DNA from 3 places in the Hominiventricola sp. genome. Region 2 is predicted to be linked to each of the others. Evidence: predicted binding sites of a transcription regulator. Region 2 holds the regulator's gene; each other region holds the start of a gene.
What was found. Region 2 encodes HrcA, which represses chaperone genes, less so after heat shock. Its sites were predicted from a motif close to TGTTAGCACTCNNNNNNNNNGAGTGCTAACA; they were not measured.
Positions count from the first base shown of each region.

Region 1: a site for HrcA is predicted at 2,874-2,904, ahead of ACZMB2_RS08170 (co-chaperone GroES). Genes of this name have one in related genera too.
Region 3: a site for HrcA is predicted at 2,296-2,326, ahead of ACZMB2_RS05615 (Hsp20/alpha crystallin family protein). Genes of this name have one in related genera too.

Region 1 is NZ_DBLYVB010000010.1:77,715-82,138, forward strand. Features, by position in the region: gene topA (type I DNA topoisomerase) at 1-1,854, shown strand, start outside; gene codY (GTP-sensing pleiotropic transcriptional regulator CodY) at 2,014-2,808, shown strand; gene ACZMB2_RS08170 (co-chaperone GroES) at 2,938-3,222, shown strand; gene groL (chaperonin GroEL) at 3,262-4,424, shown strand, end outside.
Region 2 is NZ_DBLYVB010000003.1:91,595-96,018, forward strand. Features, by position in the region: gene ACZMB2_RS03515 (glycosyltransferase family 2 protein) at 1-857, shown strand, start outside; gene ACZMB2_RS03520 (tetratricopeptide repeat protein) at 854-1,780, shown strand; gene hrcA (heat-inducible transcriptional repressor HrcA) at 2,138-3,160, shown strand; gene grpE (nucleotide exchange factor GrpE) at 3,194-3,781, shown strand; gene dnaK (molecular chaperone DnaK) at 3,853-4,424, shown strand, end outside.
Region 3 is NZ_DBLYVB010000006.1:3,472-7,895, reverse strand. Features, by position in the region: gene ACZMB2_RS05630 (ribokinase) at 1-624, shown strand, start outside; gene ACZMB2_RS05625 (Hsp20/alpha crystallin family protein) at 661-1,113, opposite strand; gene ACZMB2_RS05620 (Hsp20/alpha crystallin family protein) at 1,195-1,647, opposite strand; gene ACZMB2_RS05615 (Hsp20/alpha crystallin family protein) at 1,729-2,178, opposite strand; gene ACZMB2_RS05610 (U32 family peptidase) at 2,407-3,405, opposite strand; gene ACZMB2_RS05605 (hypothetical protein) at 3,429-4,424, opposite strand, start outside.

The sequences.
Region 1 (4,424 bases), on a different contig from region 2:
CCCAAGTATATTACCATCCGGGGCAAGGGGGATATCCTTGCAAAACTTCGGAAAGAAGCAAAAAAAGCAGATAAAGTATATCTCGCAACTGACCCTGACCGTGAGGGAGAGGCGATTTCCTGGCATCTTTCAAAAGCGTTGGGACTGGAAGATAAGAAGATGTACCGGATTACCTTTAATGAGATTACCAAAAGTGCAGTGAAGGAATCCATCAAACATGCCCGTGAAATTGATATGGATCTGGTGGATGCCCAGCAGGCAAGACGAATGGTCGACCGTATGGTGGGTTATCGGATCAGCCCGATTCTCTGGGCGAAGGTGAAGAGAGGTTTGAGTGCAGGCCGTGTACAGTCTGTGGCTCTGCGCCTGATTGCGGACCGGGAAGAAGAGATCAATGCATTTGTACCCGAAGAATACTGGAGCCTGGATGCAGAGTTTCAGGTCAAAGGTGAGAAAAAGCCATTGACGGCTAAATTCTATGGAACTCCGGAGGAAAAGAAGGAGATTCATTCCAGAGAAGAGATGGATCAGGTACTGAAAGCTCTGGATGGTGCAGAGTTTTCCGTAACTGATGTGAAGAAGGGAGAACGTACTAAGAAGGCACCGTTGCCGTTTACCACCAGTACCCTGCAGCAGGAAGCATCCAAAGTACTGAACTTTTCCACTTCCAAGACCATGCGTCTGGCGCAGCAGTTATACGAGGGAATTGACATTGAAGGACAGGGAACCGTAGGTATTATCACCTATCTTCGTACGGATTCGACGCGTATTTCCGATGAGGCAGCCCACATGGCAGAGTCCTATATCGGGGAACAGTATGGAGAAAATTATCTGCGCCATGGAGAGACAAAAAAGGCAACAGGCAAGAAGATCCAGGATGCCCATGAGGCGATTCGTCCTACCGATATCAGCAGACTGCCGATTTCTATCAAGGAGTCTCTTTCCAGAGACCAGTATCGTCTGTATCAGCTGATCTGGAAACGGTTTACAGCCAGTTGTATGGCAGATGCCAGATACAATACGATGGCGGTGAAGATCGACGGAGGCGGCTATCGCTTTACCGTATCTGCATCTTCTGTCGCTTTTGATGGATTTATGTCTGTCTATACGCAGGAGGATGATGAGAAGGGTGGAAGCCTGAATCTTTTAAAGGAGCTGGGACCGGATTCAGAACTGACGCTGAAAGAATTGGAAGACAAACAGCATTTTACACAGCCACCGGCACACTATACAGAGGCGGCACTGGTCAAGACACTGGAGGAACTGGGCATTGGACGTCCAAGTACTTATGCGCCTACCATCAGTACCATTATTGCCCGCCGCTATGTGGCAAAAGAAGGACGGAACCTTTATCTGACCGAGCTGGGTGAAGTGGTCAACAATATGATGAAGCAGGCTTTCCCGAGTATTGTGGAACCGGATTTCACTGCAAATGTGGAGTCTCTTCTTGATATGGTAGAAGAAGGAAAGGTCAGCTGGAAGACTGTGGTCAGTAATTTCTATCCGGATCTGGCAGCAGCTGTGGAGAAGGCAGAAGCGGATCTGGAAAAAGTGAAGATTCAGGATGAAGTGTCTGATGTGGTCTGTGAGCAGTGCGGACGGAACATGGTGGTGAAATATGGCCCCCATGGAAAATTCCTGGCCTGCCCTGGTTTTCCGGAATGCAGGAATACCAAGCCTTATCTGGAAAAGATTGGCGTAAAATGTCCGAAGTGTGGAAAAGAAGTTGTACTCAGACGGTCTTCCAAAGGACGGAAGTTCTATAGCTGTGAGGGGTATCCAGATTGTGATTACGTATCATGGAAACGCCCGGAAGCACCGAAGGAAGAGACCGGAGAAAAAGAAAACAAATAATTTTCAGAATTGATTGAAATATACAGACAAATATGCTAATATGCAAAGTGCAGCCGCGTGGGGTGGCTGCACTTTGTGCGTTTATAGAGCCAGTTAGCGCCGTAAAAAGGTGATTTTCTGAATGGGGCGCTGAATATTACATGGATATGGGAGAGAAAAATGAGTGTACAATTATTAGACAAAACAAGAAAAATCAACAAGCTTCTGCATAATAACAATTCCAGCAAAGTGGTCTTCAATGATATCTGCCGGGTTCTGTCAGATATTTTGAATTCCAATGTTCTGGTTATCAGTAAAAAAGGAAAAGTTCTGGGCATCAGCAGCTTCGAAGGCGTAGAGGAGATTCATGAACTGATCGTAGATAAAGTAGGTGGTCTTATTGATCCGCTTCTGAATGAGCGCCTTCTGGGAATTCTTTCCACAAAAGAAAATGTGAATCTGCAGACACTGGGATTTGCTGTGGAGAATATTAAAAAGTATCACGCACTGGTGACGCCCATTGATATTGCAGGAGAACGTCTGGGAACACTGTTCCTTTATAAATACGAAAATGATTACGATATCGATGATATTATTTTAAGTGAATACGGCACGACGGTTGTTGGTCTGGAGATGATGCGTGCCGTTCACGAAGAAAATGCGGAGGAAATCCGCAGACAGCACATTGTACAGTCTGCCATCAGCACGCTGTCTGTAACAGAGCTGGAAGCGATTCTTCTGATTTTTAAAGAGATGAAAGGTGACGAATGTACATTGGTGGCCAGCCGTATTGCTGATAAAGCAGGTATCACCCGTTCTGTAATTGTCAATGCTCTCCGCAAATTTGAGAGTGCAGGAGTCATTGAGTCCCGTTCCTCCGGAATGAAGGGAACCAATATCAAGGTCATCAATGAGTGTGTGTTTGAAGAGCTGGAAAAAGTAGAAAAGAACCGGATGCCCGGTAAAAATTATTAAAATTTTGAAAAATTAAAAATTCCCCATTGACATTTTACTACAACCATACTAATATAATGACTAAAGGTTAGCACTCGACTTAAGTGAGTGCTAATAAAATGAAATGGAAGTATGACAGGAGGAATTATCATGAAGTTAGTACCTTTGGGTGACAGAGTTGTATTAAAGCAGACAGAGAAAGAGGAGACCACCAAATCCGGAATTATCCTTGCAGCAAAATCTCAGGAGAAACCGGTAACAGCAGAAGTTGTTGCAGTAGGACCTGGTGGAATGGTTGACGGAAAAGAAGTTACCATGCAGGTAAAGGTTGGCGATCAGGTAATCTATTCCAAGTTTGCAGGTAATGAAGTAAAACTTGACGAGGAAGAGTACGTTATCGTAAGACAGAATGATATTCTTGCAATTGTAGAATAATCAAAAATATAATGTCAGTATGACAGGAGGAATTGAATCATGGCTAAAGATTTGAAATATGGCGTTGATGCCAGAAAAGCACTGGAAGCCGGTGTTAATAAACTTGCAGATACTGTCCGCGTAACCATCGGACCGAAAGGAAGAAACGTAGTTCTTGACAAACAGTTTGGCGCTCCGCTGATCACGAACGATGGTGTTACCATTGCAAAAGAGATTGAGCTGGAAGATCCGTTCGAGAACATGGGCGCACAGCTGGTAAAAGAAGTAGCTACCAAGACCAACGATGTAGCCGGTGACGGTACTACGACCGCTACTGTTCTTGCTCAGGCAATGATCCACGAAGGAATGAAGAACCTGGAAGCAGGTGCTAACCCGATTGTCCTGAGAAAAGGTATGAAGAAAGCAACTGACAAAGCTGTAGAAGCAATCGCAGCTATGAGCAGCAAAGTATCCGGAAAACATCAGATGGCAAGAGTTGCAGCAATCTCTGCCGGAGATGACAAAGTAGGTGATATGGTTGCAGACGCTATGGAGAAAGTAGCAAACGACGGTGTTATTACCATCGAAGAGTCCAAGACCATGCAGACCGAGCTGGATGTAGTAGAAGGTATGCAGTTCGACCGTGGATACATTTCCGCATACATGGCAACTGATACTGAGAAGATGGAAGCAGTTCTGGATGATCCGTACATCCTGATTACTGATAAGAAGATTTCTAATATCCAGGAGATCCTCCCGGTACTGGAGCAGCTGGTACAGTCCGGTAAGAAACTGCTCATCATCGCAGAGGATATCGAGGGCGAAGCTCTGACCACTCTGGTACTGAACAAACTGCGTGGAACCTTCACTGCTGTAGGAGTAAAAGCTCCGGGTTATGGTGACAGAAGAAAAGCAATGCTGCAGGATATCGCAATCCTGACCGGTGGTACTGTAATCTCCGAGGAGATTGGTCTTGAACTGAAAGATGCTACCATTGATATGCTTGGACGTGCAAAATCTGTAAAAGTACAGAAAGAATCTACTGTTATTGTAGATGGTCTTGGCGACAAAGAGGCAATTGCTGATCGTGTTAAGACAATTAAAGCTGAGATTGAGAACACCAAATCTGAATTTGATAAAGAAAAACTTCAGGAGCGTTTTGCAAAACTGTCCGGTGGGGTTGCTGTTATCCGCGTAGGTGCTGCTACCGAGACCGAGATGAA
Region 2 (4,424 bases):
GTCTGGCTGACCAGACGATACTGGCAGGGAAGATCATTCTGATGAATACAGAGGAAGCACATTTCCCGGCAGAGCTTCCGGAAAGATATGAAAATGTGGAAGTTCATCATGTGACAAAGCAGGAATTTGATCATGGCGGTACCAGAGATCAGGGCATTCGTCTCTCTGAGGCAGATGTGGTGATCTGTCTTACGCAGGATGCTATGCCGGCGGATGAACATCTGGTGGAAGAACTGCTGAAACCATTTGCAGATCCTTCCGTATGGGCGGCCTATGGAAGGCAGCTGCCGAAGGAAAATTGCAGGGAAGTGGAAAAATACACCCGCAGTTTTAATTACCCTGATGAAAGCAGGATCAAAGGAAAAGAGGATCTTCCGGTATTGGGGATTAAGACTTTTTTCTGCTCTAATGTCTGTGCTGCGTGGAGACGGGAAAAATACAAAGAACTGGGTGGATTTGTCAAACGGACTATTTTTAATGAAGATATGATTTATGCAGGAACCATTATAAAGGCAGGTGGTCGAATTGCCTACTGTGCAGATGCACAGGTGGTGCATTCTCACAATTACAGTGCCCTGCAGCAGTTTCACCGGAATTTTGATCTGGCAGTATCCCAGACTATGCATCCGGAAATCTTTGGCGGCATTCGTTCGGAATCTGAAGGCATACGTCTGGTAAAAAGGAGTCTTTCTTATTGTATTAAAATCAGAAAACCGTGGTTGATGATCCAGGTGGTGACCCAGAGCGCAGGAAAGCTCCTGGGCTACAAACTGGGACAGCGTTATGAACGGCTTCCAAGAAAACTGGTTCTGGCGTGTACCATGAACCGGGAATTCTGGGATAAGGAGGAGCTATGAAAGGAAAAAAGATAAAGCGGACTATGCTGGCAGTGACTGTTCTGTGTATGGGGCTTCTGATTGGCTGCGGTACGGATAAAAAGACAGAAGAACAGCAGCTGGCTTTACGAACCCAGGGCATGGAACAGGCTCGGGAAGGCAGCTATGAAGACGCCATCGCTTCCTATAATGAGGCCCTGGAACTTGCCGATATGCATGCAGGCAGTCTGGAACTGGATATTGCGGCATATAAAGCATCGGCACAGTATTATGCAGGAAATACAGAGGATGCCATTGCCACCTGCAGTGCCATTCTGGACCTGAAGGAGAGTGCGGAGATTTATACAACCAGAGGACTTCTCTATCGGGAGGCAGGAAATGCAGAAGCCGCAAAAGCAGATTTTACCAAGGCGATGAGTCTTACCTCTAAGAAGAATAAAGTAATGCTGGGAAGACTTTCTTATTATATGGAAGATGATACAAATGCCAAGACCTATCTGGAGGCAGCTTCCAAGGAAGGTAATCCGGAAGGCATTTACTGGCAGGCAGAGCTGTACCGGGAGATGGGAAATACAGACTATGCCATTACCCTCTATCAGAGTTATCTGGATGGTGAAGAAGTTACGCATCAGGAAGCTTATGAACGGGTGGCGGCTTATCAGCTGGCACAGGGTGATTACACTGGTGCACTGGACACCCTGCAGGGGGGAATTTCCATGGGAAACGGCGGATGTCTGCAAAAACTGATGGCATCGGAGATCACTGTCTATGAACAGCAGGGAGATTTTGATACCGCCCTTCAGAAGATGGAGATCTATCTGGAAAGCTATCCGGATGATGCGGATGCACAGAGAGAATATACCTTCCTGAAAACACGCTCCCAGGACGGTCAGGCCGGAACGGATACGGAAGCGGAAGAGGATACAGAAGGTACAGAAGAATAAAAATCAGAACCACGTGGATTTTATAATTTTCCGCGTGGTTTTTTGTTTATAGATATGCTGGGCAGGCCGAAGTGACAGCCTGTGAAAGGAACGTCCGCAGTCCCGGTACTTGATGAGAACGAGCCTGCAGCGAAGTTCGAATCTTAGTACCGCTGGATCGAGGACTTAGCGCGAGCGGTTCCGCTCACAGCCTGTCACTTCGGCTGCTTGGTCAGTTGTAATCCGTTCACAAATTCTTCATAAAAAAATATAAAATACACTTGACAAAGCACTATAGGGAGTGCTATCTTAAGTTACAGGAAATGTTAGCACTCTTACATGTTGAGTGCTAACAAGCAGAAGAAAGGAGCATAACCCATGGAACTGGATGAGAGAAAGAAAAAAATCTTAAATGTGATTATCCGGAATTACATGGAGACCGGAGAACCGGTAGGATCGAGAACCATATCGAAGGATCCGGATCTGAAGCTTTCCTCTGCTACCATCCGCAATGAGATGTCGGATCTGGAAGAGATGGGTTACATCATTCAACCCCACACTTCCGCCGGAAGAATTCCTTCCGATAAAGGATACCGGCTGTATGTGGATTACCTGATGCAGGAAAAAGACCGGGAAGTGACGGAACTTCAGGAACTGATGGTTCAGCGTACCGACCGGCTGGAAAGTGTGCTGAAGCAGGTGGTAAAGATCCTGGCAAATGATACCAATTATGCCACGATGGTTTCCACTCCACAGTATCATCAGAACAAACTGAAATTCATTCAGCTGTCCCGTGTGGATGCCAATCAGATCCTGGCGGTGATTGTAGCGGAAGGAAATGTGATCCGCAACAAACTCTTACCGGTCTGTGAGGAACTGAGTGATGAAAGTATTCTGAAGCTTAATATCCTGCTGAATACCATGCTGAATGGAAAGACCATTCAGGAAATCAATCTTCAGATGATTTCCAGCATGAAAGAACAGGCCGGTATTCACAGCAACATCGTCAGTGATGTGGTGGATGCAGTCGCCGAGGCGATTCATTCCGATGAGGGAATGGAGATCTACACCGGCGGGGCCACAAACATTTTCCGTTATCCGGAATTAAGTGAGAACGGAAAGGCCAGTGAACTGATACAGACACTGGAGGAGAAGCAGAACCTGGTAGATCTGGTTACAGACACACTGAACAAAGACGAAAAAGGAATTCAGGTATATATCGGTAATGAGACACCGGTAAAATCCATGAAGGACTGCAGTGTTGTCACGGCAACCTACGAACTGGGCGAAGGGCTTCAGGGTACCATTGGAATCATTGGTCCCAAGAGAATGGATTACGAGAACGTTATGGGTAAGCTGAAAGCCATGATGGATCAGCTGGATGATGTTTTTCATAAATAGAAAGGCGGAACAACGGTGGAAGAAAACAAGACAATGGAACAGGAACCGGAGATTCAGGAGGAAGAAGTAAAAGCAGAAGATACTGCTGAAGCAGAAGCCACTGAGACGGCTGAGACAGAAGAAACAAAAGCCGATGCGGAACCTGACAAAAAAGGATTCTTCGGAAAGAAGAAAGAGAAAAAAGACAAGAAAGATGAACAGATCGCAGAACTGACCGATAAAGTAAAACGTCAGCTTGCAGAGTTTGAAAACTTCAGAAACCGTACAGAAAAGGAGAAATCCCAGATGTACATGGTGGGAGCAAGAGATGTGATCGAGAAACTGCTTCCGGTAGTAGATAACTTTGAGCGAGGCTTGAAGAGTATTCCGGAAGATCAGAAAGATGGACCGGTAGCCAGCGGAATGGAAATGATTTATAAACAGCTGATCACGGTTCTTACAGATTTGGGCGTAACCCCCATCGAAGCGGTGGGCCAGGAATTTGATCCGAATTTCCATAATGCAGTGATGCATGCGGAGGATGAGGAACTTGGAGAAAATACAGTATCTGAGGAATTCCAGAAGGGTTATAAATATAAAGATGCAGTGCTTCGTCACAGCATGGTTAAAGTTGTAAACTGACGCGTAAGCAATGAGCAGCGAGCTAACGCGCTGTGGTCTATAAGATTTAGTATTTTCAGGAGGAAAAAGAAATGAGCAAGATTATTGGTATTGATTTAGGAACAACGAACTCTTGTGTAGCCGTAATGGAAGGTGGAAAACCTACGGTTGTTGCAAATACAGAAGGAGCAAGAACAACACCGTCTATCGTAGCATTTACAAAAACTGGTGAGCGTCTGGTAGGAGAGCCGGCAAAACGTCAGGCAGTTACCAACTCCGAGAAAACCATCTCTTCCATCAAGAGACATATGGGAACTGATTATAAAGTAGACATTGAAGGAAAGAAATATTCTCCGCAGGAGATTTCCGCTATGATCCTGCAGAAGCTGAAAGCAGATGCAGAGAACTATCTGGGCGAGAAAGTAACCGAGGCAGTTATCACTGTTCCGGCATACTTCAATGACGCACAGAGACAGGCAACCAAAGATGCAGGTAAGATCGCAGGACTGGATGTAAAACGTATCATCAATGAGCCGACCGCTGCAGCACTGGCATACGGCCTTGACAATGAGAAAGAGCAGAAGATCATGGTATACGACCTTGGCGGCGGTACCTTCGATGTTTCCATCATCGAGATCGGTGACGGCGTTATCGAGGTTCTGGC
Region 3 (4,424 bases), on a different contig from region 2:
CTGGATCCGGAAGATCTGACCTGGTTAAAGGAGAGCATCAGCAGTTATGACCTGCTGATGCTGCAGCTAGAACTTCGGATGGATACGATCAAGGCAGCAGCAAAGATGGCACATGGAGCCAAAGTCCCGGTAATGCTCAATCCGGCCCCGGCTGCTGTATTAGACGATGATCTTCTTTCCTGCATTGCCTATGCGTCTCCGAATGAGCATGAGGCCGCATTATTAAGTGGACTTCCTTTAAAAGCAGATGCTCACGGTGTGGATCCGAAAGATCTTGATGCAGTGGTTCAAAATCTGCGTGCAAAGGGAATTGGAAAACTGATGATTACCCTGGGAAGCAACGGAGCCATCTTATGTGATGGGGAATACAAAATTCAGGTTCCCTGTGTTCATATGCCGAACGTAAAAGATCCGACAGCAGCGGGAGATTCTTTTGTTGCTGCTTTCTGTACCGGTGTGGCCGGAGGACTTTCCGAGGAAGAGGCGCTTCGCATGGCAGCTTATACAGCAGCCATTACGGTATGTGGAATGGGTGCAATGCCGTCTCTGCCGACTATGGAGCAAGTGCTTGCACTTATGAAAGAACGGGGTGAACTGGAATTAGCGAATAAGCTGAGCAAATAAAAAAGAGGGGACTTTTCAGTCCCCTCCTGTGTTCTGTTATCCTTCGATAGAAACGTATTTTTTCTGCTCAACAGCAGGTTTTGCTTCTTTCTTCGGAACGAAGAGTTTCAGGATACCATGTTTAAATTCGGCCTTGATATCCTCTTCGGTCACATCTTCACCAACATAGAAGCTACGTTGGCAGGAACCGGTATAACGTTCACGGCGGATGTATTTACCGGATTTCTTATCTTTCTCATCCTCATCCAGACCCTTGGCTGCGCTGATGGTCATGTAACCGTTATTCAGCTCCACCTTGATTTCCTCTTTCTTGAATCCCGGAAGGTCCATCTCCAGAGTATAACCATCATCGTGTTCCTGAATATCGGTCTTCATCAGATTAGCTGCATGGTGACCATAAAGCTTTTTCTCAGCTTTCGTATCATCATAGAACGGAAAATCAAAGAAATCATCAAATAAATTCGTATTAAAAATGCTCGGCATCAACATAAGTCATCTCTCCTTAAAAATAAAATTTATATTCAAAATGTTTAAAGTTACTTCCCGGCGGTTTCCCGCCGGGAGAGTCAGTTATCCTTCAATGGAAACATATTTCTTCTGCTCAACAGCAGGTTTTGCTTCTTTCTTCGGAACGAAGAGTTTCAGGATACCATGTTTAAATTCGGCCTTGATATCCTCTTCGGTCACATCTTCACCAACATAGAAGCTACGTTGGCAGGAACCGGTATAACGTTCACGGCGGATGTATTTACCGGATTTCTTATCTTTCTCATCCTCATCCAGACCCTTGGCTGCGCTGATGGTCATGTAACCGTTATTCAGCTCCACCTTGATTTCCTCTTTCTTGAATCCCGGAAGGTCCATTTCCAGAGTGTAACCATCTTCATGTTCCTGAATATCGGTCTTCATCAGATTAGCTGCGTGATGACCATAAAGCTTTTTCTCAGCTTTCGTATCATCATAGAACGGAAAATCAAAGAAATCATCAAATAAGTTTGTATTAAAAATGCTCGGCATCAACATAAGTCATCTCTCCTTAAAAATAAAATCTATATTCAAAATGTTTAAAGTCACTTCCCGGCGGTTTCCCGCCGGGAGAGTCAGTTATCCTTCAATGGAAACATATTTCTTCTGCTCAACAGCAGGTTTTGCTTCTTTCTTCGGAATGAAGAGCTTCAGGATACCATGCTTAAATTCAGCTTTGATATCCTCTTCGGTCACATCTTCACCAACATAGAAACTACGCTGGCAGGAACCGGTATAACGTTCACGGCGGATGTATTTACCGGATTTCTTGTCCTTCTCATCTTCATCCAGACCTTTGGCTGCGCTGATGGTCATATAACCATTGTTCAGTTCAATCTGAATTTCCTCTTTCTTGAATCCCGGAAGATCCATCTCCAGAGTGTAACCATCTTCATGTTCCTGAATATCGGTCTTCATCAGATTAGCTGCGTGATGACCATAAAGCTTTTTCTCAGCTCTGTCGTCGTAAAACGGAAAATCAAAGAAATCATCAAATACGTTATCATTAAAAATACTAGGCATCAACATAAGTCATTTCTCCTTTCAGTCAACCTCATATTTATTTGTCATTATCTGGAACTCTGAATCAGGAACCTTATCTTTTTGTTTCCCTTTCCTTTGTTCTAGTTGTACTATAGCACGCATTATTAGCACTGTCAAGAGGTGAGTGCTAATTTTTTGTGAACTTTCTGTGAACTTTAAAAAACAGAAAAAAAGCAGGGCGAAATTCGTCCTGCCAAAAGAAAATAGATGAGGTTAAAGGTAATAGCAGTGGGAGCTGCAGCCTTGTGGAAAAAGCTGCTCCCGCATATTCAGCTGAAAGTCTTTTTCAGAAGCGCTTGTTTCCAGTATCGCCAGTGCTTGCCGGAGCATGCGGATATCTTGTTCCATAAAGTCTGTATAATTGCCGCGGCCTACCAGTTTCAGGTGAGTAATGCCGATTTCCCGGAGCCGGTAAAGGGCGCAGAGTCCGCATCCGGTAGCACCGCAGAGATAGCCATCCGGAAGATCAGAATCGTTCGGCACATCTGTTTGCGACGAAGCAGCAGGCACTGACGGCCGAAGCTGTCTGAGAGATGAGTCATCACAAGATTCCCTTAAAGGCTCCAGCCAGTAGGGAATCCGGCACAGGTGTCCAAGCTCATCGCAGTGGAGAGAATTACAGAAGGCACCGGTAAACTGGCACATTTCATTGAGGATGAATGCCTCAAATTCTGTCCTGGACCGCAGACCGCCATGGGATTTTTCTGCGTTGATGACTGCTTTCATATCGTCAAAGCTGTTCTTTCGATGAAAAATTACTCTTTTTAAAGAAAATTGCTGGAAAAAATCGACCATTCGGCTGTTGACTTCCCCGGTTTCGCCGCTTAAATGAATCTCACAGTCAATGTTATGTTCCCGAAGATACAGAATGAGCGCCGGGTCGGCAATAATATAACTCTGAAATCCAAGGCACATACAGGCTTTCATGATCTTAGCGATCTCTGGATACTGCTCCGGCAGATAGAAAAGAGAGTTGAAGGTCAGATGAACCGGACGCTGATAGTCCCGTATCATGGATGCCAGGATTTCCAGCTCGGAGAAAGCACCCAGCTGTACATTGGAGCAGAGTACTTCCCTCCTGTTAAGAGGCATCATGGTGTCGTATTTCTGCGTCCAGGAATAAGGAACATACCCGCAGAAGAATTCATCGGCACCCGCTTCGCTAAAACGAATATATTCATCGACAGATCCAAGTCCAACAGTCAGTTTCATAAAGATTCTCCATTAAAATAAAATTACAGAAGATTGACAACCAGACGGTCAACGCCTTCTCGTAGCCATCCACCAAGCAGTTCCGGCGACTGAAGAATCCCGGTATCCAGTGCAAACAGGGAATTATATCGTCCGAGCATGTGAAGGTGAGCCGGATAGAGAAAGGCATATTCCCTGCACCAGTGGGGGCAGTCCTTTGGGAGTGTCTGTGCGCCGCGACTGCCTCTTTTGCAGCGGGCATAGAGTGGACAGTACTGGGAGGTGTTGGTCTGGTAAAAGGGCAGATGAAGGCTGTGCTTTCCTTCCGGCAGTTCCGGAAGATAACCACAGGATTCCCATTCATACCGTGTGATCCTGCAGGTTTCGGCAAGAAAATTTCGATAAAAATCTGCATTTATGCTGTTTTCGGAGAGGGCGGAAAGTTCCCCTTTCTTATAAGAAAGACGTGGATCTTTCCGGCGTTTGTTGATAAGTACTCCAAGAATAGGGTGCAGCTGTGGAAAGTCTGTCAGAAGGTCTGCCATAGCCCAGTCATTGACGACAATTTCCACGGTCGTCTGGTGTTTCTGGCACCAGAAATTTAATGTTTCGAGCAGCTGCTGAATTGGTTTCAGCATAAACTCCCGCAAATAAGAAAAGGAAAGGGTCATTGCCAATCCATCTGCCCAGGCCTTGTCCATAAGCGCAAACAGGACATCTTCTTTCGGGAACAGCAGATGACAGAACTGATTTCCAATATAAAGGCGAGTCAGCTGCAGCCGGGACAATGGATGCCAAGATAGATGGTTAGATGCCCAATATTGGGAGAGCCAGTCTGAAAAATTCATATTCAGATAAGAAGTGTAAAGTTCCGGACGGTCCAGTTCGATCGACAGTTCCGGAGTATCTGTATTCAGAAATGAAAAATCCGGCAGATCATCCGGTTTCTGAAACCATGCCTGTTTTTGAGCAGCGAAGGTTTCGAAGTGTATGTTCTCCTGTTCCGCCGGATATCCGGTGAGCGCCATGGAAAGCTCGCT